3 regions of the Sinomonas halotolerans genome follow, and region 3 is predicted to be linked to each of the others. Evidence: riboswitches for the same ligand, from Rfam matches in the RefSeq annotation. Region 3 holds a riboswitch; each other region holds the start of a gene.
What was found. Region 3 has a riboswitch for S-adenosylmethionine ahead of ABCQ75_RS05345 (ABC transporter ATP-binding protein). Riboswitches for the same ligand answer to the same signal wherever they lie in the genome.
Positions count from the first base shown of each region.

Region 1: linked by a shared signal. The riboswitch ahead of ABCQ75_RS13105 (DUF1737 domain-containing protein) and the one ahead of ABCQ75_RS05345 (ABC transporter ATP-binding protein) in region 3 are both predicted to bind S-adenosylmethionine.
Region 2: linked by a shared signal. The riboswitch ahead of ABCQ75_RS03250 (aminotransferase class V-fold PLP-dependent enzyme) and the one ahead of ABCQ75_RS05345 (ABC transporter ATP-binding protein) in region 3 are both predicted to bind S-adenosylmethionine.

Region 1 is NZ_JBDFRB010000013.1:35,352-45,263, forward strand. Features, by position in the region: gene ABCQ75_RS13080 (glutamate--cysteine ligase) at 1-260, shown strand, start outside; gene arfB (alternative ribosome rescue aminoacyl-tRNA hydrolase ArfB) at 347-802, shown strand; gene ABCQ75_RS13090 (SRPBCC family protein) at 970-1,407, opposite strand; gene ABCQ75_RS13095 (O-succinylhomoserine sulfhydrylase) at 1,413-2,621, opposite strand; gene ABCQ75_RS13100 (rhodanese-like domain-containing protein) at 2,675-3,085, opposite strand; gene ABCQ75_RS13105 (DUF1737 domain-containing protein) at 3,082-3,396, opposite strand; SAM riboswitch class IV at 3,405-3,515, opposite strand; gene ABCQ75_RS13110 (glutaminase) at 3,601-4,560, opposite strand; gene ABCQ75_RS13115 (PucR family transcriptional regulator) at 4,557-6,167, opposite strand; gene ABCQ75_RS13120 (SRPBCC family protein) at 6,370-6,867, opposite strand; gene ABCQ75_RS13125 (ArsR/SmtB family transcription factor) at 6,864-7,259, opposite strand; gene ABCQ75_RS13130 (NAD(P)/FAD-dependent oxidoreductase) at 7,366-8,661, shown strand; gene ABCQ75_RS13135 (hypothetical protein) at 8,739-9,047, opposite strand; gene ABCQ75_RS13140 (aminodeoxychorismate lyase) at 9,151-9,912, opposite strand, start outside.
Region 2 is NZ_JBDFRB010000002.1:168,375-178,286, reverse strand. Features, by position in the region: gene ABCQ75_RS03290 (multifunctional oxoglutarate decarboxylase/oxoglutarate dehydrogenase thiamine pyrophosphate-binding subunit/dihydrolipoyllysine-residue succinyltransferase subunit) at 1-309, shown strand, start outside; gene ABCQ75_RS03285 (GDSL-type esterase/lipase family protein) at 590-1,192, shown strand; gene ABCQ75_RS16200 (50S ribosomal protein bL37) at 1,318-1,392, shown strand; gene rsrA (mycothiol system anti-sigma-R factor) at 1,501-1,758, opposite strand; gene ABCQ75_RS03275 (sigma-70 family RNA polymerase sigma factor) at 1,755-2,546, opposite strand; gene ABCQ75_RS03270 (DoxX family protein) at 2,723-3,277, shown strand; gene aroA (3-phosphoshikimate 1-carboxyvinyltransferase) at 3,274-4,674, shown strand; gene rsgA (ribosome small subunit-dependent GTPase A) at 4,676-5,815, shown strand; gene hisN (histidinol-phosphatase) at 5,919-6,731, shown strand; SAM riboswitch class IV at 6,842-6,955, shown strand; gene ABCQ75_RS03250 (aminotransferase class V-fold PLP-dependent enzyme) at 6,988-8,448, shown strand; gene ABCQ75_RS03245 (class I SAM-dependent methyltransferase) at 8,537-9,295, shown strand; gene ABCQ75_RS03240 (metal-dependent transcriptional regulator) at 9,354-9,912, shown strand, end outside.
Region 3 is NZ_JBDFRB010000003.1:256,210-266,121, reverse strand. Features, by position in the region: gene ABCQ75_RS05380 (DUF1611 domain-containing protein) at 1-224, opposite strand, end outside; gene ABCQ75_RS05375 (helix-turn-helix transcriptional regulator) at 408-851, shown strand; gene ABCQ75_RS05370 (VOC family protein) at 857-1,267, shown strand; gene ABCQ75_RS05365 (hypothetical protein) at 1,367-1,822, shown strand; gene ABCQ75_RS05360 (DUF503 domain-containing protein) at 1,845-2,138, opposite strand; gene ABCQ75_RS05355 (oxygenase MpaB family protein) at 2,294-3,205, opposite strand; gene ABCQ75_RS05350 (flavin reductase family protein) at 3,279-3,761, opposite strand; SAM riboswitch class IV at 3,798-3,909, opposite strand; SAM riboswitch class I at 4,076-4,174, shown strand; gene ABCQ75_RS05345 (ABC transporter ATP-binding protein) at 4,180-5,031, shown strand; gene ABCQ75_RS05340 (aliphatic sulfonate ABC transporter substrate-binding protein) at 5,110-6,132, shown strand; gene ABCQ75_RS05335 (ABC transporter permease) at 6,129-6,983, shown strand; gene acs (acetate--CoA ligase) at 6,959-8,920, shown strand; gene ABCQ75_RS05325 (hypothetical protein) at 9,105-9,572, opposite strand; gene ABCQ75_RS05320 (helix-turn-helix domain-containing protein) at 9,667-9,912, shown strand, end outside.

The DNA of each region.
Region 1 (9,912 bases), on a different contig from region 3:
GTCTGGTCCATCCCGTGAAGCAGGTCCCGGTTCCCGCGCACGACGCCGTGGGGGACCTCCTCGCGCACGTCGCCGAGGTGCTGCGCGAGTCGGGCGAGCTCCCGTCCGCCACCCGGGCGGTCGAGCAGCTCATGGCGCGCGGGACCGGGGAGCGCGAGCAGCGTGAGGCGGCCGTGGGCGGCGAGGCGCTGGCCGCCGTCGTGGCCGCCGCGGTCGAGGCGACCCAGTCCCACGACGGAGGCTGGGACCCCAGCGCCTGACCCGGGGTCACCTTCCTGCGACGCGGGGTCATTTCCCAGCGATGCGGGGTCACCTTGAGAAGCGGCCTGCCCGTCAGAATGGGAAGATGAACGAGCCCGGCGGAGACCTGCGCCTTCCACCGTCGCCCGGAGCGCCGCGAGGCGTGCTGATCCCCGCAGCGGAGCTTGTAGAGCGGTTCAGCCGCTCGAGTGGTCCCGGAGGCCAGGGCGTCAACACGACGGACAGCCGCGTCGAGCTGCTCTTCGACCCGGGCGCGAGCACGGCCTTCACCGATGTCCAGCGCGAGCGGGTTCTCAAGGCCCTCGCCGGCCGCCTCGTCGGAGGACGAGTAAGTCTCGTGGCGTCGGGAGAGCGATCACAGCTGCGCAACCGGCAATCAGTCCGCGAGCGGCTGGTCGCACTCCTCTCCGAAGCGCTCCTGCCGCCCGGGCCAGTCCGCCGGCCGACTCGCCCGACGCGCGGTTCCCAGGCCAGGCGCCTCGAGGCCAAGAAGCGGCGCAGCGAGACCAAGTCCGGTCGCCGCAATCCGCCCCGTGATTGATTCCGTGCGTGCCGCGTCCACGACGTTGGCCCCTCCTCGGGGACGGGACCCCTCAATCGAGGGGACGGGACCCCGCAATCGAGGGGACGGGACCCCGCAATCGAGGGGACGGGACCCCGCAATCGAGGGGACGGGACCCCGCAACGGGGTGGGGGGGAGGGGACGGGTCAGCGGAGGAGGGCGCGGAGCGCCCGTCCGTAGGCGAGCCGCGCGGCGGCAGCAGCGAGCCGCCCGAGGGGGCCGCCGAGCCGGCCGAGGGCGAAGTCCTGCTCCCAGCGGACGGACGAGCCGCCGTCGTGCGCCGAAACGGTGAGCCGGACCTCGCCCCGGATCACCTGCCCGCTCTTCACGATCCGGGCCCGCCCGGGCGCGCCGCTGGCAGGGGGAGCGACCTCGGCGACGGTCATGACATCGTCGAACCCGACGGGACCTACGGCTGTGCGCGCCACGAACCGGTGCCCGGGCCGGAGATCGCGGGCCCCGTCGGCGCCCTCGGTGAGGCGGGTCAGCGGGGCGACCCGGCCGTGGGCCCTCAGGTCGAGGACCCGGTCCCAGGCCTCGGCGGGCGGCAGCGGGGTGGTGAGCGTGATCCCGAAGCGGTGCACCTGGCTCAGCCTGCCACCGGGAGCGCGCGTCCCAGGTCCGCGATGAGGTCGCCCACGTCCTCGAGGCCCACCGAAAGCCGCACCACGCCGTCGCCCAGGCCGATCGCGGCCCGGCCCTCCGGCCCCATGGCGCGGTGCGTGGTCGTGGCGGGGTGGGTGATGAGGGACTTGGAGTCGCCGAGGTTGTTCGAGATGTCGATGACGCGCAGGCCGTTGAGCAGGCGGAACGCGGCGTCCTTGCCGTGGCCCTCGGGGGCCTCGAGCTCGAACGTGAGCACCGTGCCGCCGGCGCCCATCTGCTTGCGCGCGAGCTCGAACTGAGGGTGCGAGGGCAGGAGCGGATACTTGACCCACCGGATCCCCGGCTGCGCTTCGAGCCATTCCGCGATCGCGAGTGCGGAGGCGGATGCGTGCCGGACCCGCAGCCCCATCGTCTCGAGGCCCTTCGTGAGGACCCACGCGTTGAACGCCGAGAGCGCCGGGCCCGTGTGGCGCATGAGCTGCTTGACCGGCCCGTCGATGAACTCCTTGGGCCCGAGCACGGCGCCGCCGAGGACGCGCCCCTGCCCGTCGATGTGCTTGGTGCCCGAGTACACGACCACGTCCGCGCCGAAGTCGAGGCTCTTCTGCAGCAGCGGGGTGGCGAAGACATTGTCGACGACGACCGTCGCACCCGCCGCATGGGCCAGGTCCGCGACCGCGCGGATGTCCACGATCTCCTGCATCGGGTTGGACGGGGACTCGAAGAACACCGCCGTGGTAGGGACCGAGAGCGCCTCGGCCCACTGGTCCAGGTCCGGCCCGTCGACGAACACGGTCTCCACGCCCCAGCGCGGCAGGATCTCGTTTAGGATCACGAAGCACGAGCCGAACAGGCTCCGCGCCGCGACCACCCGGTCGCCGGCGGCGAGCAGCGCGGCGAGGGCCGTGAACACGGCGGACATCCCGGAGGCGGTGGCGAAGCACGCCTCGGCGCCCTCGATGAGGCGCAGCCGCTCCTGGAAGGTCGCGACGGACGGATTGCCGTACCGGGAGTAGACGAAGCGCTCGTCCTCGCCGGTGAAGGCGCGTTCGGCGGCCTCCGCGGACTCGTAGACGAACCCGGAGTTGAGGAACACCGCCTCGGAGGTCTCGTGGAAATCGGTGCGGAGGAGCCCTCCGCGCACGGCCTGGGTGTCCTGCCCCCAGCCGGCGGCGTCGATGCTGAAGTTCACTTGATCCTGACTGTCCTGCTCGTGGTCTTGCTCAGGGGCCTGCGGCCCCGTGCCTACTCCTGGCCCAGATTGGTGGGCAGCCCGCGGTTCTTCCACCCGTTCACAGTCCTCCGGCCGTCCGGGCCGGGGTGGCCCTCGAAGCCCTCGAGGAGGTTGTAGGCGGTGAACCCGAGGTTGGCCGCGACCTCGGCGGCCGCGGCGGAACGGGCCCCGGAGCGGCACAGGAAGATGAGGTCCGTGGAACCCGGCTCGGGGGCCTGGAGCTGGAGCTCCATGAGGAAGTCAGGGTTGGGGATCCCGCCGGCGAACACCCACGGGATGAAGAGGGGGTCGTTGTCCACGGAATGCGTGTCCGGGATGCCGATGTGGGCCCATTCCTCCTCGGTGCGCACGTCCACGAGCACGGCCCCGTCCTTGAGGCGCTGCCACGCCTGCTCCGGCGTGAGGTCGCCCGCGTAGCTCATGCGTGGCCCTCGCCCTCGTACTCGAGGCCCTCGACCGCGGAGGCCACGGCGGCGTCCGCGCGCGCGACCGCGTGCGGGAGGATCACGGCCTGCGCCACGATCACCTCGGAGCCGTTGAACGTGGCGGCGGGGGAGCCATGCAGGACGTAGCCTTCCGAGAGCGCCTGGGAGATGCGGGCACAGAACTCGCGCGTGTCCGGGCCCGTCAGGAGCCGGTACGCGAGCTTCTCCTCGCCGGGCGTGGAGGGGGCTGCCGGATCGTTGAGCGGGGTGTGCTCCGTGCCGGGCTGAGCGGTCGCGGTGTCAGTCATGGCGGGCTCCTTCGGGCTTGCTATCGAACGATCGAATGCCGAGTACTCACCTGAGGCACCCCGCCGCACGGAGGGTTGCCGGCCAGCAAGTCAGGGCTTCCGCGCTGGCACTCGTTACTCTCGGTCGAACGTAGCACGGGGCGCCGGGGCCAGCCATGGGAGCGCAGTAACGATTGGCAATACGCGGATGGGCAGGGAGGGACCTCAGAAGATGGACCAGCCGGTCCTCTCTGCGAGCTCCGCGAGGGCCGCGGCCCCGGCGATCGAATTCCCGTGCGCGTCGAGCCGCGGGCTCCACACGCAGACCGCGCAGACCCCCGGCACGATCGCGAGGATCCCGCCGCCCACGCCGCTCTTGCTCGGCAGCCCGACCCGGTAGGCGAACTCGCCCGCGGCGTCGTACATCCCGCAGGTGAGCATGACGGCGCCGAGCCGCTTCGCGACCGCGGGCGAGACGACCCGCCCGCCCGGCCCCACGCCGTCGTCCGCGAGGAACAGCCCCGCCCGGGCGACATCGGCGCAGGACATCTCGACCGAGCACTGGCGCACGTAGTGGTGCACGACGGCGTCCGCCGGGTTCCGCAGGTTGCCCAGGTCCGCGAGGAGGTGCGCGAGGGCGAGGTTGCGCCCGCTGCGGGCCAGCTCCGCGGCGAACGCGTCCTCGTTGACTGCGCCCCGGCCCGAGGGGGCGGCCAGGAGCCGGAGCACCTCGCCGCTCGCATCGCCGACGGCGTCGATGAGGTGGTCCGTGACGACGAGAGCGCCGGCATTGATGAAGGGGTTCCGGGGGATGCCCCGCTCGGCCTCGAGCTGCACGAGCGAATTGAAGGCCGTGCCGGAGGGCTCGCGGTGCACGCGGGACCAGAGGCCGCTGCCGCCGTCGTGCCCGAGCGCGAGGGCGAGGGAGAAGACCTTGGAGATGCTCTGGACCGAGAAGGGGACGGCGGCGTCCCCGGCCTCGAAGACCTCCCCCGAGGCCATGGCCACCGCGATGCCGAAGCGGGTGTGGTCGACCTCGGCAAGGTGCGGGATGGACCCGGGGACGGAGCCGAGGGCGCGTGTGGGCCGGTGCGCACGCACGAGGTCCTCGAGGAGGGCGCCGAGGCCGGGCCGTCCGGGGTCCGCCGTGCTGCGCGGGCGGGGCGGAACGGCGGTGGCCGTCACGAGCCCCCTCCCCTGAGCGCTCCGCGGGACCACAGGCCGAGGTGGAGCTGGGCGATGGCAGCGTGCGCGGGGTTGCCGAAGTCCAGGCGCGTGAGGCGCTCGGCCTTGGCCACCCGGTAGTAGACGGTGTTGCGGTGCACGCCCATGGCCCGGGCGCACGCGGCCACGTCCGCCGACGCCCCGAAGTACCCGGACAGCGTCCCGGCGAGCTCCGGGTCCCCGGTGAGGAGGTCCGTGAGGGCCCGGTGCCTGAAGCCCGAGGTGGCGAAGGCCGAGACGGCCTCGTGCAGGAGGACGTCCGTCTCGACGTCGTCGATCGCCGCGACCTGCGCGCCGGCACCCCGCAGGAGGGAGTCCATGACGGCCTCGGCCTCGGCGAGGGAGGCGTGCAGCGCGGTGAGGCTCGGGACGATCCGGCCGACGGCGACGAACGCCGTGACGCCCAAGTGCCTCTTCGCGTCGGCGGCCACGAGGCTCCCGAGGGAGCGCAGCGCGGCGGTGTCGGTGCGCGCGGCGAGGGCCGGGAGGACAGCCGCGGTGCGCCCGCCGTGCTGTCCGACGATTGCGGAGCCCTTGAAGGCGGCCGCGTGCAGCGCGACGAGGTCCGCGAGCTGGCCGTGGACGAGCTCGGCGTCCTCGGCCATGGCGTCGGCGGGGGAGACCCCGACGAGGAGGAGGCACGAGGGCGCGTCGTGCGCCACGCCGAGGGTCTTGGCGCACGCCAGCGCCTGCGCCGGCCCGGCCAGGAGGCGGTCGATGCGGTCGGCGTGCATCGTGACGGACTGCTGGTTCCGGTACCGGATCAGCTCCGACGCGGCGCGCCGCGCGGCGCCGGTGAGGGCGTAGGCGACGTTCTCGCCGAACCCAGCGCCGGTCTCCTGGAGCCAGATGTAGCCCATGATGCGCTCCCCGGCGAAGATGGCGATCGCGGCGCGCTCGCGCAGCCCCTGCTCCGGCCGGGCCGGCACGCGGACCACGCCGCGGGTCCGGTGCATCTCGCGGTACGCGCCGAGGTCCTTGAGCATGAGCTCGTACTCCCGCGGCCCGCGCCGGGTGAGGATCGAGGCCTTGCGGAGCTCGTCGATGTTGTTCGACAGGGTCGAGTACGCGAGCACGCGGTTGGCGGCGTCCTCGATCACGACGTGGCTCGAGGTGATCCTCGCGGTCGTCTGGGCCAGGGCGAACAGGTCCTCCTCGAGGAGGGCCATCGCCGCGGCCTGCGGTTCCGCGCCGTTGATCCGTCGCGCCGCGGCCGAGACGATCCGGTCCCACGGTGCCTCGGGGGCGACGAGAAGGAGCCCGACCCCGTGGGCGCGGCAGATGTCCTCGGCCTCCGCCGCCTGGTCCCCCTCGCCCTTGACCGCCACGGCGGCGGGGCCCGCCAGGGCTGCCCGCTCGATGGCCGGGACGGCGGCGCGCCCCCGCGCGCCGACGAGGCACACGAGCGCGGAGCCGACGCCGGGGTGCGCCCCGGGGACGCCTGCCAGGTCCGCCGCCTCGACGACGAGGACGCGGGCGATGTCCCGGTCCGCCTCCGCCGCGTCCAGCCTGAGCTGTGCCCATCCCGGCGGGAGGTCCGCGAGGATGCTCTTGATCGTGGAGCCCACTGCCTCTTCCTTGAAGCGCTTCCTGGCTCACTCGGAGCCACTGTGACCGCTCCATGGTAGGCGGGCGCCGGTCCCGCCCTGGTGGGTCGGGGCACAGGAAAGTGCCCCTCATCTTGGACCCGGGAACAAGGTAGGGAGCCCGTCTGCGGAGGGCGCACGACGGCGGGCGGGCACCCGCCGTCGTGCTCCTGGGGGCGAGGGGCTACTTCAGGGCCGGCTCCGCGAGGATCGCGTCGATCTGGCCCGTGGCCTCCCTGAGGCCCTCCTCCATGCCCATCTCGGCCATCCGCTGGAGCTGCTCGAGGCTGCGGAAGGTGGCGACCAGGGTCATGCGGGTCGTGCTGCCGGCCTCGTCGAGGGTCACCACGGTCGTGCTCGTGTCCTCGGGGTCCACGGGGGAGCCGTCCTCGTTGGCGAACCCGTCCAGGAACTCGAGGCGGTCCGGCGCCTCGACGCTCGTGACCTCCCACCAGCCGTAGCCGCGCTCGCCGTCGGGGCCCGTCATGTAGTAGTGCGAGCGGCCGCCGGGGACGAACTCGTGGCGCACGAACGTGGCCGGGTACCCGGGCGGGCCCCACCAGCGCTCGAGCTGGCGCGCGTCCTCCCAGACCTGCCACACCCGCTCGCGGCCGGCGGCGAACTCAGCGACGACCGTGAGGGTGAGGTTCTCGGTGTCCTTGCTGCTGCTGACGAAGGTCATGGCTGTGTGTCCTTCCCGGTGTCCTTGTCTTGCATGTCTGGAGGTGGTGCCTCTGGGCCCGGCCCGGAGAGAAGGTCCCCGATCCGGTCGATGCGCGCCCGCCAGAGCTCCTCGTAGGCGTCGAGGAGGCGGGCCGCGCGGCGCAGGGCCTCGGGGTTGGAGTGCACCACCTGCTCCCTCCCGCGCCGCTCCTTGGTGACGAGCAGGGCTCGCTCGAGCACCGCGACGTGCTTCTGCACGGCCGCGAAGCTCATGGCGTAGTTCCCCGCCAGCTCCGAGACCGACTGCTCCCGCAGCATCGAGCGGCGGAGGATGTCCCGCCGCGTCGCGTCGGCGAGCGCGCCGAAGATGCGGTCGACCTCTGGTTCGCGGAGCTGCTGATCTACAACCATTTGGTTGTACGTTAGGCCTGCCCGACCGTCCCGTCAAGGGGTGGCGATCCAACCGTTCCCCCGCCGCAGCGCAGCCGGTAGGGTGCGGCAGGTGGACGAGAACAGCATGGCCAAGGACAGCGCGGACCGCAGCGGCGCCGACAGCCACGGCCCCGACAGCCACAGCGCCGACGTGATCGTGGTCGGCGGCGGATTCGCGGGCGTGACCGCCGCGCGGGAGCTCGCGCGCAAGGGCGTCCGCGTCCTGCTGATCGACCGGAACCCCTACCACCAGTTCCAGCCCCTCCTGTACCAGGCGGCCACCGTGCAGCTCGGGGTCTCCGAGGTCGCACGCCCCCTGCGGGACATCTTCCGGGGCGAGCGGAAGGTGCGCGTCGTCGTGGCGGAGGTGACCGGCGTCGACCCCCGGGCCAAGACCGTCACCACGGCGGACGGCGGCACCTACTCGGCCGGGCACCTCGTCATCGCGGCCGGAGCGGAGGCGAACTTCTTCAACACTCCCGGCGCCGAGGAGAACGGCTTCCCGCTCTACTCCGTGGAGGACGCCGTCGACCTCGGCTCCGCGTTCGTCGCCGCCCTGGACGAGGCGGACCGGGGGGCGTACGACGGCGAGCTGCACGTCGTCGTGATCGGCGGCGGTCCCACGGGGGTCGAGACGGCGGGCGCCGTCGCGGAGACGATCAAGTACGTCATCCCCGACTACTTCTCGCCCGAGCTCGCCGGACGATGCCACGCGCACCTCGTGGACATGCTCCCCAACGTGCTCAACGCGTTCGCGGACAGGTCCAAGGAGTACGCGCAGCGCAACCTCGAGCGCATGGGCGTGCAGGTCCACCTCGGAGTGGGCGTCTCCGAGGTGACGCGGGAGAAGGTGGTGCTCGCGGACGGGACCGAGATCCCCGCCCGGATCACGGTCTGGGCCGGCGGCCTCAAGGCGAGCCCGCTCATCGCCGCAGCCGGGCTGCCGCAGGGCCGGGGCGGGCGCGTGGACGTCGACCCGGACCTCACCGTCCCGGGCTTCGAGGGCGTGTACGTGCTCGGCGACGCCGCGAACATGACCGACGCCCGCGGCGACAGGCTCCCGCAGCTCGGCTCGTGCGCCCAGCAGGCGGGCAAGTGGGCGGCGAGGAACATCCTCGCCGACCGCGCGGGCCGTCCGCGCGAGCCCTTCAAGTACGTGGACAAGGGCTACATGGCGATGGTGGGGCGGGGCTCGGCCGTTGCGGAGATCGGCCGGAAGCGGATGCTCATGACCGGGCCGCTCGCGTTCCTCGCGTGGCTCGGCGTGCACGTGGTGCTGCTCTCCGGCGGCCTGCAGAAGCTGCGCGCGCTCGTGAGCTGGCCCAGCGGGTTCATCTCCCACCGCCGCTCCTACGTGCTCCTTCCGCGCGAGCGCAGCTAGTCCGGCGGGCCGCTCCGGGGATCCTTCGCCGGGCGCCGGGCCATGCCGAGCGCCGGGCGCCGTCCCCTCGCTGCTGATCAGCTGCGGTCGGCGTCTCCGAAGCCCGTGTCCTCGTGGCCGTCGTCGTCCGGGATCCCCGCCGCGCCCGGAGCCGCGAGCGGGAGGCCGTGCCGCCGGGGCCTCTTGAGGGCGCCCGTGTGGAGCGCGGGGTGGGCCTCTCCGGGCTCGCCCGGAGGGTTGTCCCCATGCTCTGCCGGATCGCGGAGAGTGGCGAAGTCCTGGTTGTGCCCGTAGTGGGCGTCCTGCGCGTAGCCCTCGTCGAGCGGGGCATCCTCGTCGAGCGCGGGGAGTCCGGGGGGCGGCGTATCGCGATCACGGTGTTCCATATCGAAAACCTAGACGCCGCACACCGCGGCGCGCCAGCCGTCGCCCGTCCCGGGCGTTTCGCGCCGGCCGCAGACGGCCCCGCCCGCGCGGGGCCCCGCCGGCCTATGCGATCCGGTCGAAGAGCGCCGCGAGCTCGGCCGTGAGCGCCTTCGCGAGCTCGGGGTCCGTGCCCACGGGCTTCCCGTCGATCCGGTTCACGGGCGTGAGCAGCCGCACCGAGGAGATGAGCCACACGGCGTCGGCGTCGAAGAGGTCCTGCGGCTCGAGCGGCCCGTACCCGAGCTCCCACCCGGCGTCCTTCGCCGCGGCGAACAGCGCGCCCTGCGAGGTTCCCGGCAGGATCCCCGAGTCCAGCTGCGGGGTGACGAGCCTCTTGAAGGCGACCTGGCCGGCGTCGTCCGCCCCGGGTGCGCGCTCCGCATGGGCGACCAGCACCGTGGACGTGGGCCCCTCGAGGACCTTCCCGTCCGAGGAGGTGAAGATGACGTCGTCGGCGCCGTGCGCGTGGGCGTAGCGCAGCGCGGCCATGTTCACGGCATAGGAGAGCGTCTTCGCGCCGAGCAGGAGCCAGGGGGCGCGCTCGCCGAGGTCGGAGTCGTAGCCGCGGTCCAGGAGCACGACGTCGACCCCCTCCTCGCGCTGCCGCTTCGCCGCGGGCGCGGGCGCGCTCGCCGCGACCCAGCACGTGGCGGCGTGGGCGCCCTCCACCCCGCGCGTCGCGACGAGCTTGACCACCACCTCCTGCAGCGGCCCCACCGTGCGCTGGTACTCGTCCAGGGCCGTCACGACGGCGCGCTCCCACGCCTCGTGCTCGGGGACCTCGAGCTCGAGCAGCCGCGCGCTCGAGGCGAGCCGGCGCAGGTG
Region 2 (9,912 bases), on a different contig from region 3:
CTCGCCGCCCGCACCAAGGCCAAGGACACCCGCACGGCGCTCGTCCGCGTCGAGCAGCTGTACCCGCTGCCGCAGGCTGAGATCGAGGCGGAGCTCGCGAAGTACCCGAACGCGGAGATCGTCTGGGCGCAGGACGAGCCCGCCAACCAGGGCCCCTGGCCGTTCATGGGGATCACCCTCGTGCCGGCGCTCGAGCGCCGCGTGCGCCTCGTGTCCCGTCCGGCATCCGCTGCGACGAGCGCGGGCTCCATGAAGCGCCACAGCGCCGAGCAGGAGGTCCTCCTCCGCGAGGCCTTCGCGCGGGCCTAGTCCCCTTCCGCCGCGCACCGCGGTGAGCACGACGCCGGCCGGGCACCTCGAGCACGAGGCGCCCGGCCGGCGTCGTCTGCCCGGTCTGCGCCCGCGCCCTGGTCTTCGCCGTCGAGGAGCAGGCGCATATCTCCGGGCGCGCAACCTGCGCACACCGCCGCGCCCCTGCGCGCGAGCCCGCGCGCCTTCGCTAGACTCGGAGGCCGGGAGCTGCGGGCATCCGCCCGGAAGCACAGCCTCCCGGAACACAGGCTCACCGGCCGGACGAGGGGAGAGCGCATTGGCGCACGAGAGGAAGCTTCGCCTCGCGGCGATCGGCGACGAGCTCTTGGCGGGCACGGGTGACCCACGGGCGCTCGGGTGGATCGGACGCGTGCTCGCGCGCACCCCGCGGGAGGAGCTGACCCTCGAGAGCTACGTCCTCGCCGCCCCCGATGAGGGCACCGAGGCGCTGACCGCCCGATGGGAGGCCGAGGCCCTGCGGCGCTTCGCCGACGGCTACGAGAACCGCCTCGTGATCGGGCTCTCGGGCAGGGACATCGAGTTCGGCGTCTCCCCCGCCCGCAGCCGCCTGAACCTCGCGAACATCCTCGACTCGGCGCACCAGAACAGCATGGAGGTCTTCGTGGTGGGCCCGCCTCCCACGCTCGACCCGGCGCAGAACCGGCGCCTCGCAGAGCTCAACACGGCGTTCGCAGACGTCACGACGCGCCGCAGCCACTACTACGTGGACACTTTCTCCCCCCTGCTGAACCACGAGCAGTGGCGCGGCGACCTCGCGGCCAACGCCGGTGCCCCGGGACAGGCAGGGTACGGACTCATCGCATGGCTCGTCCTGCACAGGGGCTGGTTCCCCTGGCTGCGCCTCCCCCAGCCCCAGTAGCGCGGGCACCGCAGCCGCCGGCACCCCAGCGGCCGGACGGTCTTTTAGGCGCGGCGCCCCCGGTATGGGAGACTTGAGGGCGGCCTTCTCGGCCAAGCAGTCCAACTAGTCGAAGGAGGCCAGCTATGAGCAAGCGAGCACGCAAGCGCCGTGACCGCAAGCGCGGCGGCGCGAACCACGGCAAGCGCCCCAACACCTGAGCGCAGCTGTGACGCGGCAGGCCCCGGACCACTCGGTCCGGGGCCTTCTGCTGTTCTGGGGGCGGGTCCTGTTCTGGACCTGGTCCTGTCTGAGGCCCCGCCGAGGGCTCAGGCCTCCGTGCGCAGGGCGTGGATCCTGCCGAGGATCGCGTCCTTGAGCTTCTCCGGCGCCTGCTCGTGGCAGCTGCGCTTGATCGCAGAGCGGATCACGCACTCGAGGTCATGCTCCTCGAGGCACTCAGGGCACGTGTCGAGGTGCTCCTTGATCTCGGCCACGTCATGGGCCGGGAGCGCCCCGTCGAGGTACTCGTAGAGCCGCTGGAGGCGGCTGTCGTCGCAGTCGCCCAGTCCCTGGCAGTCGTTCATGGTTGGTTCTCCTGGGCTGTCGTGCTCGCATTCCCCTGTGTGCCGTGCACAGCGCCGGTCTGGGCGGCGGCCCCTGCTTCGCCGTCCAGCGCCGCGCCGTTCTGCGCCGCGACCGCCGCCCGCGCACCGGCGAACCCGCGGTCTGCCGCGTAGCCCGCGAGCCGGTCCCGGAGCATCTTCCGGCCGCGGTGCAGCCGGCTCATGACCGTGCCGATCGGAGTGTTCATGATCTCGGAGATCTCCTTGTACGCGAACCCCTCCACGTCGGCGAAGTAGACCGCGAGACGGAACTCCTCGGGGATCGAGGCGAGCGCCTCCTTCACGTCGGAGTCCGGCAGCCTGTCGAGGGCCTCCGCCTCCGCCGAGCGCAGGCCGCTGGACGTGTGCGATTCGGCCCGTGCGAGCTGCCAGTCCTCGACGGTGTCCGTCGCGGCCTGCTGGGGCTCGCGCTGGCGCTTGCGGTAGAGGTTGATGTACGTGTTCGTGAGGATCCGGTACAGCCAAGCCTTGAGGTTGGTGCCCGGGCGGTACTGGTGGAAGGCCGCGAAGGCCTTCGCGTACGACTCCTGGACGAGGTCCTCGGCATCGGACGGATTCCGGGCCATGCGCATCGCCGCCGAGTACAGCTGGTCGACGTACTGCATCGCATCGCGCTCGAACCGGGCGCGGCGCTCGTCCGCGGTCTCCTCGCCGACCCCCGCGGCCGGGGCCTCGGCTGTCTCGGACACGCCGACGCCGCCGGAGGACTCGGCTGCGGATCCTGGCTCGCGGGGCTCGGGGCTGCTCATTGCCGACCAGTCTACTGTCGGGGCGAGGGCGGGAGGGTCAAGGACCAGCACACGCACCTCCTGGATTCCGGTTCGCTGTTCCGCCCGGCACAACACCGCCGCCGCAGGAAAATATTCCCCAAAGGTGCGAGACTGGGACCCGTCGGAGCACGTCACCGAACAGCCCAGGAGGCCACATGTCCGCAGTCCGATTCCTCGCCCGACCGCTCCTTGCCTCGTCATTCATCATCGCGGGCGCGGACAAGCTGAAGAACGCGGACGACACGGCAGAGCAGCTCTCCCCGGTGCTCCGGCGCGCGGCGGACGCCCTGCCGGTCCGCATCGAGGAGCGCACCCTGGCCCGGGCGGTGGGGGCAACCCAGCTCGGCGCCGGTGTCCTGTACGCGCTCGGCAAGGCGCCCCGGTTCTCTGCCACGCTCCTCGCCATCACGAGTGCGCTCAACACCTTCGTAGAGTGGCGCACGGCAGACATCAGCTCCCCCGAGGGACGCGCGGCCCGCCGCGCCGCCCTCCTGAAGAACCTGTCCCTCGGCGGAGGCGTGCTGCTCGCCTCGGTCGACACCGCGGGACGCCCGTCCCTCGCATGGCGCGCCCAGCACCTCGCGGCGGACACCGCCAAGGCCTCGCGCCGCCAGCTCGCGCGCGCCGACAAGAGCCTGCACCGGGCCGAGCGCGCCGTCCGCTCAGCCGCGCGCGACGCCGTCGAGACGGCTTCCGGCGTGCTCGCATGAGCGCTGCCTGGCCTGCCCCCTTCGCCACGCGCCCGGTCGACGCGACGGTCACGGTCCCCGGCTCGAAGTCGCTCACGAACCGCTACCTCATCCTCGCGGCCCTCGCCGACGGACCGAGCCGGCTGCGCGCCCCGCTGCACTCACGCGACTCGGCACTCATGGTCGCGGCCCTGCGCGCGCTCGGGGCCCGCATCACAGAGGCCGAGGGCGACGGCGACTACGGGCCGGACCTCCTCGTCCAACCCATCCCCACCCCTTCCGAGGTGGGGCGCACGGCGGTGGACTGCGGACTCGCCGGCACGGTCATGCGCTTCGTGCCGCCGCTCGCCGCGCTGTGCCGGGGCGAGATCGCGTTCGACGGCGATCCGCACGCCCGGGTGCGTCCCATGGGTCCCGTGATCGACGCCCTCGCTTCCCTCGGCGTCGGCCTGTCCTCCCCCGGCGCCCCCGCCGGCGCCCGGGGACGTGCGGAGCGACCGGCATCGCTGCCGTTCACCGTGCACGGCACCGGCTCCGTGCGCGGCGGGCACGTGGTGCTCGACGCATCCGGCTCGAGCCAGTTCGTCTCGGCGCTGCTCCTGGCCGGGGCGCGCTTCGAGGAGGGCCTGCACCTCGAGCACTCGGGCCCGCCTGTGCCGAGCCTCGACCATATCGCCATGACCGTGACGGTCCTGCGCGGGCTCGGCGTCGAGGTGGATGACTCGAGGCCGGGCCACTGGATCGTCTCGCCCGGCACTGTGCGGGCCTTCGACGTGCGGATCGAGCAGGACCTCTCCAATGCGGGGCCGTTCCTCGCCGCCGCGCTCGCCACGGGCGGCACCGTCCGGGTGCCGAACTGGCCGGACGGCACGACCCAGGTCGGGGACGCGTGGCGCGAGATCCTCCCCCGTCTGGGGGCAGAAGTGACGCTCGAGGACGGCACGCTCACCGTCCGCGGCGGCGCGCGCATCACCGGCGCGGAGCTCGCGGACACGAGCGAGCTCGCGCCCACGGTCGCGGCGCTGTGCGCGCTCGCCGACTCGCCCTCCCGGCTCACCGGCATCGCGCACCTGCGCGGGCACGAGACCGACCGGCTGGCCGCCCTCGTCGCCGAGATCCGGCGCCTCGGCGGCGACGCGGAGGAGACGGAGGACGGGCTCGTGATCCGCCCTGCCGCGCTGCGCGGGGCCCTCGTCCGCTCCTACGCGGACCACCGCATGGCCACCGCGGGAGCAATCTGGGGACTCGCCGTCGAGGGCGTCGAGGTGGACGACATCGCCACGACGTCGAAGACCATGCCGGAGTTCCCCCAGATGTGGGCCCGCATGCTCGCCCAGGGGAGCAGCGCCGTCGAACGCGACGCCGGGCAGCCCTCAGACGTGCAGCACGCAGTCGGCCACGAGGGAGCCAACGCCTGACATGCCGCGCGAGTGGGACGAGAGCGACGTCCGCGTCCGGCCGAACAAGCGCGGCAGCCGGCCGAGGACCAAGGACCGCCCGAGCCATGAGGACGCCGTGCTCGGGCGCATCGTCACGGTGGACCGCGGCCGCTACACGGCGATCGTCGCCGAGGACACGCCGGACGAGCGGCTTGTCATCGCGGCCCGTGCGCGCGAGCTGAGGCGCACCCCGGTGGTCCCCGGGGACTTCGTGGGCCTTGTGGGGGACGTGAGCGGCGGGCCCGACACGCTCGCGCGGCTCGTGCGGGTCGAGGAGCGCTCCACCCTCCTGCGGCGCAGCGCGGACGACACGGACCCGGTCGAGCGGGTCGTCGTCGCCAATGCCGACCAGCTCGTGATCGTGGTCGCGGCCGCCAACCCCGAACCGCGCACGGGCTTCATCGACCGTGCACTCGTCGCCGCGTACGACGCCGGGATCGAGCCGCTCCTCCTCGTGACCAAGGCGGACCTCAAGGATCCCGCCCCACTCCTGGCGACCTACGAGCAGCTGCCGCTGACCGTCGTCGTGAGCCGCACGGCCGGGCCCGCGGCTCCGGGCGAGGACACCGGCCAAGGGGCCGCCGCGGAAGCGGCCAGCATCGATGCCCGCGCCGCCGACGGCTCCTCCGCACGGCTCGACGCCGCAGCGGTCGAGACGCTCCGCGCCGAGCTCGGCGGCCGCGTCACCGTGCTCCTGGGCCACTCCGGGGTCGGCAAGTCCACCATGGTCAACGCCCTCACGGGGGCGGACCGCGCCACCGGCGGCGTCAACGCCGTCACCGGGCGCGGGCGGCACACCTCCTCCTCTGCGCTCGCCCTGCGGCTCGCCGACGCGCCGCCGGGCAGCTGGATCATCGACACCCCCGGCATCCGCTCGTTCGGGCTCGCCCACGTGGACCCGGACCGCATCCTCGCCGCCTTCCCGGACCTCGAACCCGGCACCGAGGCCTGCGAGCGCGGATGCCGGCACGACGCCGCGGCCGTGGGCTGCGGCCTCGACGCCTGGGTCGCGGACGGCGAGGCGGGCGACGCCGGTCCCGCCCGCCTCGCTTCCCTGCGACGCCTCCTCGGCGCAGACCCCCGCGAGGAGGCGCAGGAGTCCAAGGTCCTCGGCAGCTGAACGCGGCGGCGCCCACGACGCGGCGCCTCCACGCCCACACCCGCGGCGCCCACGACGCGGCGCCTCCCCCGGCCGTTCGCGGCGAGGCGATAGCGTAAGTGCCATGATCGCTGCCCCCGAGACGTACAACGACGACCTCCGCCTCGCACACGTGCTGGCCGACTCCGTCGACGCCCAGACGATGGAGAGGTTCAAGGCCCTCGACCTCAAGGTCGAGACCAAGCCGGACCTCACGCCCGTCACCGACGCCGACCGGGCCGCGGAGGAGGCCATCCGGGGGCAGCTCTCCCGCTCGCGTCCGCGGGACGCCGTGGTGGGCGAGGAGTTCGGGACCACGGGGCACGGCTCCCGCCGCTGGATCATCGACCCGATCGACGGGACGAAGAACTTCGTGCGCGGCGTCCCGGTGTGGGCCACGCTCATCGCCCTCGCGGACGGGGACGAGGTCGTGGTCGGGGTGGTCAGCGCCCCGGCGCTGGGCCGCCGGTGGTGGGCGGTCAAGGGCGCCGGCGCCTATACGGGCCGGTCCCTCGCGTCCGCGACGCGGCTGCACGTGAGCAACGTGTCGCGCCTCGAGGACGCTTCCCTGTCCTACTCGAGCCTGAGCGGGTGGAAGGAACGGGGCACGCTGGACAGCTTCCTGGGCCTCACCGAGGACGTCTGGCGCACGCGCGCGTACGGCGACTTCTGGTCCTACTGCCTCCTTGCCGAGGGCGCCGTCGACATCGCCACCGAGCCGGAGCTGGCGCTCTACGACATGGCGGCGCTCGTGCCGATCGTCACCGAGGCCGGCGGCCGCTTCACCTCGCTCGAGGGAGAGGACGGGCCGTGGGGAGGCAATGCCGTGGCCACGAACGGGATTCTCCACTCCGAGGTCCTCTCCCGCCTGACCCCGGGCTACGACGACCTCCTCTGATTCCGGGGCCGGACCTCTTGGCGGATGCCACGTCGAATTTCGTCACAGAGGACCGTTCCCCGTAGGCCACGGATGCGCGCCCGCGCGTCCGTGGCCTACTCTCTTCAACAGGTCACGAGTGCCAGCGCGAAACCCCGGTTTGCTGGCCGGCAACCCTCCTGACGCGGTGGGGTGCCCCGGGTGACGACCAGGCCGGTCCGGAGCGGACCCGGCAAGCGCGGACCCCCACGGGTCCCTCCAACGCGAGGACTCTGCCATGGACACTGCCCTGCCCACCCTTCCCGGCCCTTCCCCGGTTTCCCCGGTGTCCCGGCTGTCCCGGATCGACGACGCCGACTACCCGCACGCCGTCGAGCCCCTCGCCGAGGTGGTCGGAGGCGCGCTGCTCGCGCCGCTCGTGGGCGGCGGGGAGGTGCGGTACGCGAACCTCGACTATGCGGCCTCCGCCCCCGCCCTCGCCGAGGTCGCCGACTATCTGGCCGAGATCCTCCCCTACTACGCGAGCGTGCACCGGGGAGCCGGCTATGCGTCCCAGGTCTCGACGAGCCTGTACGAGAATGCGCGCAGCACGGTGCGCTCGTTCGTCGGCGCCCGGGCCGACGACGCGGTGGTCTTCACCCGCAACACCACCGACGCGCTCAACCTCCTCGCCCGCTGCCTCCCCCGCACGGGAGAGGTGCTCTACCTCGACCTCGAGCACCACGCGAACCTCCTGCCCTGGCAGGCGCGGCCGCACCGCAGCGTCGTCGCGGCCGACACGCTCGAGGAGACCGTCGAACGGGTCCGGCTCGCCCTCGCCGACGGGACCGTGGCCCTGCTCGCGGTGACGGGCGCCTCGAACGTCACGGGCGAGGTGCTGCCTGTCGCCGAGCTCGCCGCCCTCGCCCACGCGCACGGGGCCCGGATCGCGGTGGACGCCGCGCAGCTCGCGCCGCACCGCCGCATCGACATGGCCGGGGATGGCGCGGGGCAGGCGGACATCGACTATCTCGCGTTCTCGGGCCACAAGCTGTACGCGCCGTTCGGCGCCGGGGTGCTCGTGGGCAGGCCCGACTGGCTCGACGCCGGCGCGCCGTACCTCGCCGGCGGGGGTGCCGTGAAGGACGTGCGGCTCGACTCCGCGACATGGGCCACCGGGCCCGCGAGGCACGAGGCCGGCTCACCGAACGTGCTCGGCGCGGCGACCCTTGCCAAGGCCGCCCAGGTCCTCGCCGGGCTCAACCCCACGGCGTGGGACCTCCACGAGCTGCAGCTGCGCTCGGCGCTCATCGCCGGCCTCACGGCGGTCGACGGCGTCAAGGTCCACACGCTGTTCGCGGACCATGCGGGAGGCGCCCCGGGCGACGTCACCGGCGGAGGGACGATCGGCGTCGTCAACTTCTCCGTTGCCGGGCACGACGCGGGCCTGGCCGCCGCCTACCTCTCGGCCGAGCACGGGGTCGGCGTGCGGGACGGGCGGTTCTGCGCGCATCCGGTGCTGCGGCGGCTGGGGCTGCCCTCGGGTTCGCTGCGGGCGAGCTTCGGCGTCGGCTCGAGGCTCGAGGACGTCAGGCGGCTCGTGGCCGGTGTCGAGGCGCTCGTGTCCGGCGGGCTGGGCGGGGACTACCGCGTGGACGCGGGCCGCTGGGTCCCCGCGCACGATCCCCGGCCTTTCCCCGCGTGGGCTCCCAACACCCCGGGCACCGCTGGCGCCGCGCCCTGCGCGGCAGACGTCTGAGGCACCGCAGAGGCCTGAGGCCCCGCAGCCCGCGTCCCGCCGCCGCGTGTCCGCGTAGAGTGGAGGGCTGGGACGAACGGGAGGTGCCATGGGACGCGGCGGTCCGAAGCTGCATGACGCACGACGCCGGGAGCTCGCCCGGGCGTTCGAGGCCGGCGGCGAGCACTACGAGAGGGTCCGTCCGGGCTACCCGCCGGAGTCCGCGGAATGGCTCATCCCGGCCGGGGCGCGGACTGCGGTCGACTTCGGCGCCGGCACGGGGAAGTTCGCCGCACTCCTCCTCGAGCGCGGGCTCGAGGTCACGGCCGTGGACCCCTCGGCGGACATGCTCGCCCAGCTCTCGCGCAGCCACCCCGCGGTGCGCTGCGTCGTGGCGCCCGCCGAGGCCACGGGACTGCCCGACGGCTGCGCGGACCTCGTGGTCGCCGCGCAGGCGTGGCACTGGTTCGACCATGCCGCCGCGACGCGCGAGGCGGCCCGGCTGCTGCGCACGGGCGGCCGCGCCGGCCTGGTCTGGAACCAGCTCGACACCTCCGTCCCGTGGGTGCACCGCCTGACCCGGATCATGCACGCCGGGGACGTCCACAGGCCCGGGTACCGCCCGCCCACCGGGCCTGAGCTCACGGGCTGGGAGTCCGCCCTGTTCCCCTGGGAGGACCGGACCACGCCGGAAGGAATCGTGGAGCTCGCGCAGTCCCGCAGCTACTACCTCCGCGCCGACGCCCACCACCGGGCACGGGTCGAGGACAACCTCGCCTGGTACCTCTACGAGCACCTCGGGCACGCACCCGGCGAGTCCCTCGCGCTGCCCTACCTCACGCAGGCGTGGCGGGCTGCCGCCCGCTGACGCGGGAAGGGGCCAGACGCGTCCCCGTGCACTGCCCCCGCTTGGGTAGGCTGGTGGGGTGAAGAGCGCGCCATCATCGTCCACCGAGGACTACGTGAAGGTCATCTACTCCTTCACGGAGTGGCAGGACAAGCCCATCACGTCCTCGCAGCTGGCCGCACGCCTCGGCGTCGCCAACTCCTCCGTCTCCGAGATGGTGCGCAAGCTCAAGGACCAGGGCCTCGTGGACCACCAGCCCTACGGCGCCGTGCGGCTCACCGACGCCGGCCGCGAGCTGGCCCTGCGCATGGTCCGCCGGCACCGGCTCCTCGAGACGTTCCTGGTCAACGAGCTCGGGTACCGCTGGGACGAGGTGCACGACGAGGCGGAGCACCTCGAGCACGCGGTCTCCGACCTCTTCGTCGAACGGCTGGCCGCCAAACTGGGCCACCCCGGGCGGGACCCGCACGGGGACCCGATCCCGAGCGCGTCCGGCGCCGTGGAACGCCCCGACGCGCACCGCCTCAGCGAGCTCGACGCCGGCCACGAGGGCCGCATCACCCGCATCAGCGACGACAACCCGGACCTCCTGCGCTACCTCGCCACCGAGCACATCGCGCTCGACTCCGACGTCGTCG
Region 3 (9,912 bases):
CTCTCGAGCCGTTTGAGCTGTCCGATCGACTCGACCCTCGCAAGCACGATGTCACCGGGCGCAGGCACTGTCGAAGGCCCCGTGAGAAGCCGGTACCCGGAGGGGGCCGCGGCAATGCTGCGCGCCGCGAAGCGTGTGGTGTAGGCCTTCTTGGCCCGCGCGAGGCGCTCCCCCTCCAGGGGGGCGGATGCCGCTTGAGTGTTCCTGTGGACGGTGGCCGTCACGGTGTTCCCTTTCTCGGGGCAGAGGTGCGGATGCCGTGGCCTCACGGCGGGGCCACTGCTCGACCCAGACCAACCATAGGGCGCGCCGGCCCCCGAGTCCGTAAGCGGCCAGCAGGAATCCGCAGCCATCGCGGGAACCGCACGTCTCGACACAGCGGCGGCAGGGCTGACACCATCAGGTGCGTGCCGCCGTCGTCCGCCCCGAGCCTGAGGGACCTTGCCCTCCTCCGGAGCGCCCGCGACCGCATGGACCGCGAGTACGCGCGGCCGCTGGACGTCGAGGCCCTGGCCCGCGGCGTGCACATGTCCGCCGGGCACTTCAGCCGCCAGTTCCGCCGGGCCTACGGCGAATCGCCGTACCAGTACCTCATGACGCGTCGGATCGAGCGCGCCATGGCGCTCCTTCGGCGCGGGGACCTGAGCGTCACCGAGGTGTGCTTCGCGGTCGGGTTCTCCTCGCTCGGCACGTTCAGCACGCGGTTCGCCGAGCTCGTGGGCGTCCCGCCCAGCATGTACCGCGAGCAGGGCGCAGACCCGTTCGAGGGCATGCTGCCGTGCATCGCCAAGCACGTGGCGCGGCCGGTCAGGAATCGAGAAGCGCCCCCCGGCCCCGTGCCCGTACCGTGATGGCCATGGACATCACCATCCACACCACACCCCTCCCCCACACCGACCCCGAGGCGTCGCTCGCGTTCTACCGCGACGTGCTCGGATTCGAGGTCCGCAGCGACGTGGGCCAGGGCGCCATGCGCTGGATCACCGTCGGCCCGGCCGGGCAGCCGGACACCTCGATCCTCCTCGCCCCACCGGCCGTCGACCCGGGGATCACCGAGGACGAGCGCCGCACCATCTCCGAGATGATGGCCAAGGGCACCTACGGGTGGATCCTGCTCGCCACGCCAGACCTGGACGGGACGTTCGAGAAGGTCCAGGCAGCGGACGCCGAGGTGGTCCAGGAGCCCACCGACCAGCCGTACGGCTTCCGCGACTGCGCCTTCCGGGACCCGGCCGGCAACCTCATCCGGATCCGCGAAGCGGCCTGAGCCGGCTGGGCCCCTCGCAGGCCGGGTCACGGCAGGCCAAGGGTCCGCTCAGGGTGAACCCTGAGGACACGGCGCGGCGGATCCGGCGATAATCGAACGGTGAGCACCCCAGGACCGGCCCCGCGGCGGAACCCGTACCGGGACCCGAGCGCCTACTGGCCTGACGGCGTCCCGCCGGGTGGCACTGGCGCGCCGCGCGGGGGCGAGCTCGTGCGCGGACCGGGGATCCCGTCGTCGTCCGCTCCGCAGCCCCGGCCCGTCCCCGACGCCGGCCGGTCCACCGCCGAGCCGCGCGGCCTACGGCCCCGCAGGCCCGCATCCCGCCTCGCGACCGTGCTCGGCGGCGCCGCGCTCGGGTTCGGGCTCATGTCCGTCACGCTCGGGCTCGTCCCGTGGATCGGCGCGCTCCTGGCCGCCCTGCCGCTCGCGTTCTCGGTCCTGTCCGCGTGGGGGTCCTTCGCGCGCTCGAGGATGAGGGCCGCGCGCGTCTCGGCCATGGCGGTCGCCGGGGCGGCCCTCAGTGTGCTGCACGTTGTGACGCTCTTCGTCCGCTGAGCGGCCTCGCCGGCCGGCGAGGTCAGTCCTCGCTGTGGAGCTCGCGGCGCCGGGCGCTGAGGAGGTCCACTTCGGGGCGGCCGGCCACGAGGCGTTCCACCGCATCGAGCACGTCGACGGCGTGGGCACGGTCCGCGCTCACGAGGCTCGCCCCGATGCGCGCCCTGCGGTGCAGGTCCATCTCGCCGACCTCCGCCACGGAGACGTCGAACCGCTTGCGCACCTCGGCGACGATGGGCCTCACCACGGAGCGCTTCTCCTTGAGCGAGTGCACGTCCCCGAGCAGGAGGTCGAACTCGATCCACGCGATCCACATGGGGCCATTCTCCCCGTCCCGGCGGCCCGCGGTCACTCCTTGGCCCCGCGTCCCCGGGAGCTGACCCCGCGTCCCCGGGAGCTGACCCCGCGTCCCCGGGAGCTGACCCCGCGTCCTCGGGAGGTGACCCCGCGTCCCCGGGAGGTGACCCCGCGTCAGAGCGCCCCGAGCCTGGCCAGGCGGCGGCGGGCTGCGGCCTCGGCGGGCAGCATCGGGTCCAGGGCCCGGCCGACGACGGCGAGCGTCGCCTTCGCGGCGGCCCGCACCGGGAGCGGGACCGGGCCCAGATGCGGGCGCTGCAGCCCGAGGAGGGCCAGATGCCGCGCGGGCATCGACTCGAGGACCGCGTTGAACAGGATGGCGTAGCCGGGCCGCAGCATCGGATCCAGCGGCGGGCGTCTGAGGAAGGCGACCACCTCCTCCACCCGGGGCCCGCCCCCGAGCTGCCCGTCGGCGTCGTACGCCTCCAGCCGCGCGCGGAGGGCGGCATCGGAGCGCGGCGGGTCGGCGACTCCCATGAGCTCCCCGGCCACGGCCCATTCGGCGACGTACCTGTCCGCGCCGCCGGGCACCGGCCCCACGAAGGCCTCGTAGGTGCGCAGGAACGCGTCGGTGAACGCCAGGTGCACCCACGCGGCGAGCACGGGGTCATTGGCGGAATAGTGCTCGTAGGCGCCACGGGCGGAGACGTACTCGCCCTCGACGGGCCGATGCCGGCCTCTCACCCACGCGCACGCGCGCCGCGCGGCTGCCATGTCGCCGTACGTGACGGTGAAGATCCACCGGATCGTGCCCGCGAGGCGCGCAAGCGGGTCGCGGCGGTAGTCGGAGTGCTCCACCACTCCCGCGAGGACGCCCGGATGCAGCGTCTGGGTGAGGAGCGCACGGATGCCGCCCGGGATCGTGGCCATGCGGCCGTGGACGGCCCAGACGGCGGAGTCGGGCGCGAAGAAGCCCGCGTCGTCGCCGTCCTCGAGGGCGGTCTCCCACGCGGGGACCCCCGTGGGCTGGCCGAGGAACGTCAGCCGCAGGCGGGAACCCAGAGGCGCGAGCACATCGAAAGGCACATCTTGAGGCTACGCCGGGACCCCTCCGGTGTGGGGAGTCGGGCCCCGGCGGCCCGCAGCCCGAAGGCGAGAGCTACTTTGCCCAGTACACGTGGTTGGTCAGGGGGACGAAGCCGTCCGCATCCGAGACGCTGACCACCTCGCCGATGAGGATGACGTGGTCCCCCGCGTCCACCCGCTGCCAGAGGCGACACTCGAGGCGCGGGACGTCGTCGGCAACGATCGGCGAGCCCAGCACGCCGGGCTCCCAGGCCAGTCCCGCGAACTTGTCCGTCCCCTTCGCCACGAACCGCTGCACGAGGTCCCGGCGGGACTCGGACAGGATGTGCACGGCGTAGTTGTCGGTCCGGTTCCACACCTCGAATGACGTGGACTTCTTGTCCACCGCCCACGAGACGAGCGGCGGGTGCAGGCTGATCGACGTGAACGAGTTGCTCACGAGGCCCGCCCGGGTGCCGCCGTCCGCTGTGGTGATGACAGCGATGCCCGTGGCCCAGTGCCCCATGGCGCGGCGGAGCTCCGCGCCGCTCACGAGATCCAGGGATGTCACGGTCATGCGCTCCTCCAGCAGTAGCCGGACGCCCACGTGCGGGCGCCGTACTTGCCGCGGATGGCCACCGCGGCCGGATCCTCATCTGGGGCACCCCACTACGGGAGAGGGTTGCCGCCCGGCCAGCCAGAGCTTTGCGCCGGGACTCTTGATCCTGCACTCCAGAGTAGGAAACCCGGCAGGGAAGAGTCCACCGCGCCGAAGTGCGTCGCAACAATCGGCGAAACATTCCGCGAAGCGTTGCGGGAGTCGGGAGCGGATTGTTACGCACGCGCACGCATCGGTTTGGTCTGACCGCGGACCGTGGGCCACAGTGGGGTGAACCATCCCGAGCGGCCGAGAGATCTGGCTCAATGACGCCGCAGCAACCATGGCCCCTTTGCGCGGGCCACAGGTGCTTCAGCCAGGACCGATGGAGATGCACATGAGTTCTTCCGCTGTCGCGACCCTTTCCGCTCCGCGCGCCGGCACCACGCGCGCGGCGTCCCTCGAGTTCCGTGCGGTGGGCCAGGCCTTCGCCGCGCGCCGCGGCTCTCGCGCCGAAAAGGGCGCGCACGACGCCGTCACACGGGTCCTGCGGGACGTCCACCTCACGCTCGTCCCCGGCGAGATCGTCGCGCTCCTCGGCCCGAGCGGCTCGGGGAAATCGACCCTCCTTCGCATCGCCGCCGGCCTGGACACACCCGCCGAGGGCGAGCTGCTCGTGGACGGCACGCCGAGCACGGGAATCTCGGAGCGCTGCGCTGTGGGCTTCCAGGAGCCCCGTCTCGCCCCGTGGCTCAGCGTCCAGGAGAACGTGGCCCTCGGCCTTCCCCGCACCACGGACAGGCGCGAGGGGCAGGCCTCGGTCGAGAGGCTCCTCCACCTCGTGGGGCTCGACCACTGCGCCGGATACAGGCCGGCCGAGATCTCCGGCGGAATGGCGCAGCGGGCCTCTCTGGCGCGCGCCCTCGCCCGCAGGCCCGGCGTCCTGCTGCTCGACGAGCCGTTCGGCGCACTCGACGCACTCACCCGGATGAAGATGCAGGACCTCCTCCTGCGCGTCCACGAGGCCGAGCCGACCACGGTGCTCCTCGTGACACACGACGTGGACGAGGCCCTCCAACTCGCCGACCGTGTGGTGGTCCTCGGCTCCGACCACGGAATTCCCGGGGCGAGGGTCAAGCACGTCCTCGAGGTCCCGGGCGCCCGTCCGCGCGACCGCGACGATGCGGCCCTCGTCGGTCTGCGCCGCACCCTCCTGACGACGCTCGGCGTCGACACCCACCATCACTGACTCCCTGCCGGGCCACCGCCGCGAAGCGGGCGGACCCGCGCATTCCACCCCCACGAAACTCCGTAGAAGAGGTCATCCATGCCTGCCCTGAACCCGTCCTCCACCCGCCGCTCCGTCCTCGGCCTCGGCCTCGGCGCCCTCGCCCTCGGCCTGACCGCGTGCGCCGGCGAAGGCGCTGGCGGCGAGGCCGCCGCAACCGCCGCAGGTGGAAAGGACGGCGCCCTGAACATCGACTGGGCCACCTACAACCCGCTGAGCCTGGTCATCAAGGAGAAGGGCTGGCTCGAAGAGGCGCTCCCCGGAGTGACGGTCACCTGGGTCCAGTCCGCGGGCTCCAACAAGGCCAACGAGGCGCTCCGCTCCGGCGCGGTCGACGTCGGCTCGACCGCGGGCTCCGCCGCCCTCCTCGCCCGCGCCAACGGCTCCCCCATCAAGACGATCAGCCTCTACTCCCAGCCCGAGTGGTCCGCCCTCGTGGTCGCCAAGGGCTCCGCGGTCTCGTCGGTCGCGGACCTCAAGGGCAAGCAGATCGCCGCGACCAAGGGCACGGACCCGTACTTCTTCCTGCTCCAGGCCCTCGAGGCGAACGGGCTCGCGCAGTCTGACGTGACGGTGCAGAACCTCCAGCACGCGGACGGCCGCACGGCCCTCGAGAACGGCTCGGTGGACGCGTGGGCGGGCCTCGACCCGATCATGGCCGCCGCCGAGCAGAACGGCGCGAAGCTCCTCTTCCGCAACATCGACTTCAACACCTACGGCTTCCTCAACGCGACCGAGTCCTTCCTCGCCGAGCGCCCCGAGCAGGCCCAGGCCGTCGTGGACGTGTACGAGAAGGCCCGCGGATGGGCTGCGTCCAACCTCGAGGAGACCACCGAGATCCTCGCCAAGGCCGCCGGGATCGAGCCCGCGGTGGCCGCCAAGGTCCTCAAGGAGCGCACACGCCTCGCGATCGACCCAGTTCCGGGAGAGGCCCAGCGCAAGGTCCTCGAGAAGGTCGGGCCGATCTTCGTCGCCTCGGGCGACGTCTCCGGCCAGGACCGGATCGACGAGGCGCTCGCGTCCCTCTTCGAGCCGGGCCTCGTGTCCAAGGCAGTCAAGTGAGCGACGCTGAGGGAGTCCGCACCGAGGCGACGCACGACGACGGCGGGCGGGCAGCGGCGGCGGACCTCGCCGTCGCGCGCGCCGGGCGCCCCGACGCGAGGGCGGGCCTGAAGCGCGCGGCGATCGGCGCCGTCGTGCCCCTCGCCCTGCTTGCGCTGTGGCAGTGGACCACCGCGGCGGGCCTGTTCAGCGCGGTCCAGCTGCCCGCCCCCGGCGCGGTGGTCGCTGCCGGCGCCGAGCTCGTGGCACGCGGGGAGCTGTGGAGCCACGTCGGGATCTCTACCCAGCGGGTGCTGCTCGGGTTCGTGATCGGCGGGGCGCTGGGGCTCGCGCTCGGCTCGCTCGTGGGGCTGTCCGCATGGGCGGACCGGCTGCTCTCGCCGACCATCGGCGCGCTGCGCGCGGTGCCCTCGCTCGCGTGGGTGCCACTGCTCATCCTGTGGCTCAAGATCGGCGAGAACTCGAAGCTCACGCTCATCGCGATCGGCGCGTTCTTCCCCGTTTTCACCACGGTGTACCTCGCGCTGCGCCACGTGGACCGCAAGCTCGTGGAGGCCGGGCGCGCGTTCGGGCTCGCCGGGGTGAGGCTGCTGACCACGATCCAGCTGCCCGCGATCGTCCCCGCGATCTTCTCGGGCCTCCGGCTCGCACTCGCGCAGGCGTGGCTGTTCCTCGTCGCCGCAGAGCTCATCGCCTCCTCGATGGGGCTCGGATTCCTCCTGACGGACTCGCAGAACAACGGACGGACCGACAGGCTGCTGCTCGCGATCGTGCTGCTCGCGGTCATCGGCAAGATCACCGACGCCCTTCTGGGCGTCGCCGAGCGATGGGCGGTGCGCCGATGGGCGTGAGCACTCAGACCGACCCCGAGCGCATCGCATTCTGGGAGGACGCCGCGCGCCGGCTCGAATGGGCCCGGCCGTGGGACACGGCGCACACGTGGATCCCCGCGGACGCCACGGCCAACGAGCCGCCGGTGATCCGCTGGTTCGAGGGCGGGACGCTCAACGCGGCGGTGAACTGCGCGGACCGGCACGTCGCGGCCGGGCGCGGGGACAAGGTCGCGCTGCACTTCGAGGGCGAGCCCGGCGACCGGGTCACGGTGACGTACGCCGACCTGCAGCGCCGCGTGTCCCAGGCCGCGCACGCGCTCACGGCCCTCGGGGTCGGCAGGGGCGACCGCGTGGTCGTCTACCTGCCGGTGCTGGTGGAGACCGTGGTCATCACGCTCGCGTGCGCCCGGATCGGCGCGGTTCACTCGCTCGTGTTCGGCGGCTTCTCCGCCGAGGCCCTGCGGTTCCGTGTCGAGGACACGGGTGCCAAGCTGCTCGTGACGACAGACGGCCAGTACCGCCGCGGCAAGGCCGTGCCGGTGAAGGAGAACGCCGACGCCGCGGTGCGCGGCGGTGCGGAAGCCGGGGACAACGCCGTCGAGCACGTGCTGGTGATCAGGCGGACCGGAAGCGACATCGCGTGGACGCCGGGCCGCGACGTGTGGTGGCACGATCTCGTCGACGCGCAGCCCGAGGTGCACGAGGCCGAGGCGTTCGACGCCGAGACGCCGCTGTTCATCATGTACACCTCCGGGACCACGGGGAAGCCGAAGGGCCTCGTCCACACGACCGGCGGGTACCTCACGCAGGCGTCGTGGAGCCACGAGTTCCTCTTCTCGAACCCCGATCCCGCGCTGCGGGATGCGGACGTGCACTGGTGCACCGCGGACCTCGCCTGGGTCACGGCCCACACCTACGAGATCTACGGGCCGCTCTCCAACGGCGTCACCCAGGTCATCTTCGAGGGCACCCCGAACACGCCGCACCCGGGGCGGCACTTCGAGATCATCGAGCGCTATGGCGTCACGAGCTACTACACGGCGCCCACGCTCGTGCGTTCGCTCATGGGCTGGTTCCCCGACGGCGTGCCGGCGGAGTACGACTTCTCCTCGGTCCGCGTCTGCGGGACCGTCGGCGAGGCCGTGAACCCGGAGGCGTGGCGCTGGCTGCGGGAGAACGTGGGCCGCGGCGAGGTGCCGATGGTGGACACGTGGTGGCAGTCCGAGACCGGCGCATGCGTGCTCTCGCCGCGCCCGTCAGACCCCGCGTTCAAGCCCGGGTGTGCTACGAGGGCCCTGCCGGGGCTCGCCACCGCGATCGTGGACGACGCCGGCGCGCCGGTTGCGCCGGGCGTGCAGGGGAACATCGTGGTCACCGCGACAGGCCCGGCCATGGCGCGCACCGTATGGGGCAACCCGCAGCGCTACCTCGACTCGTACTGGCGCCAGTACGCCGAGCAGGGCTGGTTCCTCGCCGGCGACGGCGCGAAGTACGACGCCGACGGCGACACCTGGATCCTCGGCCGCACCGACGACGTCCTCAACGTCTCGGGCCACCGCATGTCCACGATCGAGATCGAGTCCGCCCTCGTCTCGCACCCGGCCGTCGTCGAGGCGGGCGTGTGCCCCGTGACGGATGCGGTGACGGGGCACGCGGTGGCGGCGTTCGTCGTCGTGAACCCGGTCGCCGTTGCGGCGCTCGCGGGAAACGGGGGGCTCGACGGCGGCGAGGCGGCTCTCGCGGACGCGCTCCGGGCGCACGTCGCGCAGGCGATCGGGCCGATCGCGAAGCCGCGCGACGTCGTCGTGGTGCCCGACGTGCCCAAGACGCGGTCGGGGAAGATCATGCGGCGCCTGCTCACCCAGCTGTTCGAGGGCACCCCGCTCGGGGACACGACGAGCCTGCAGAACGAGCCGTGCATCGCCGAGATCGAGAAGGTGCTCACAGCCCGATAGTCGGCACGGGACCCCACACCAGACGGGACGGGACCCCGCAACGTTGCCGGGTCCCCGCCCCACCGTTGCGGGGTCCCGTCCCCACCCTTGCGGGGTCCCGTCCCCACCCTTGCGGAGTCCCGTCCCCACCGTTGTGGGGTCACGTCCCCTCACACCCCATTGCGGGGTCATATCCCCCTCATTCTCAGGAAAAGGGGGTCGGGGTGACGCCGGCCCGGAGCATCGCGGCCGAATCCTCGTCTCGGCGCGCCTGGACGCGGCGATCGATCTCGGCGGCGGCCCGGACCTGCCGCACTGCCCATTCCCAGGCCCGACGCAGCCCACGCCGCAGAGCTGGGAAGTCGGGCACCCCGAGAAGGTCGCCGGAGACGTCCGGGACGATGGTCGGAGGGGCGACCGGGGGCACGGCCGCACCGAGCGGCACCCTGGCCGATGCCTCCGCTTCGGGCTCGCGAAGCGCACGGGGAGCGGACGACGGCGGGGCCGCGGCCGGCGTCGTGCGCCCACCGGCCGCCACGGGGCGGTCGTGCGGATCGCGCGCCGGACGGCGGACGGCGCGCCGTCCGGGGTGGAGGAGGCGCTCGTCCGGGAGGAGGCCAGGCGTCGTGTCGGCGGCGGGGGCGGCACTCTGGGTGCGGGTGTTCGTTGCCATGCCCACGAGTGTGCGCCGCAGACCGCGGGCCCGAAACGATTCGGCCCTCGCCGAATCCTCGCCCCCGCAGGGGGGTGTTCCCTACGCTGGATCCATGTTCATCACGCTCACCGGCGAGGACCTGGCGCGGGTCCGCTTCGAGGCCTCTCCCCTGTGGGAGACGGTGACGAGCCTGCGGGCGCTCCAGTCCGGCACGCCCCTGCACCGCCCGTGGATCACGGAGGCCCGCCGCCGGATCACGGCGAGCGAGGACCCGCTCGCGCGGGAGCACCTCCGGATCCTCACCACGCTCGTCCAGCCCCAGGGGTTCATCGCGGACTCGCTCACTCCGACCCCGGCC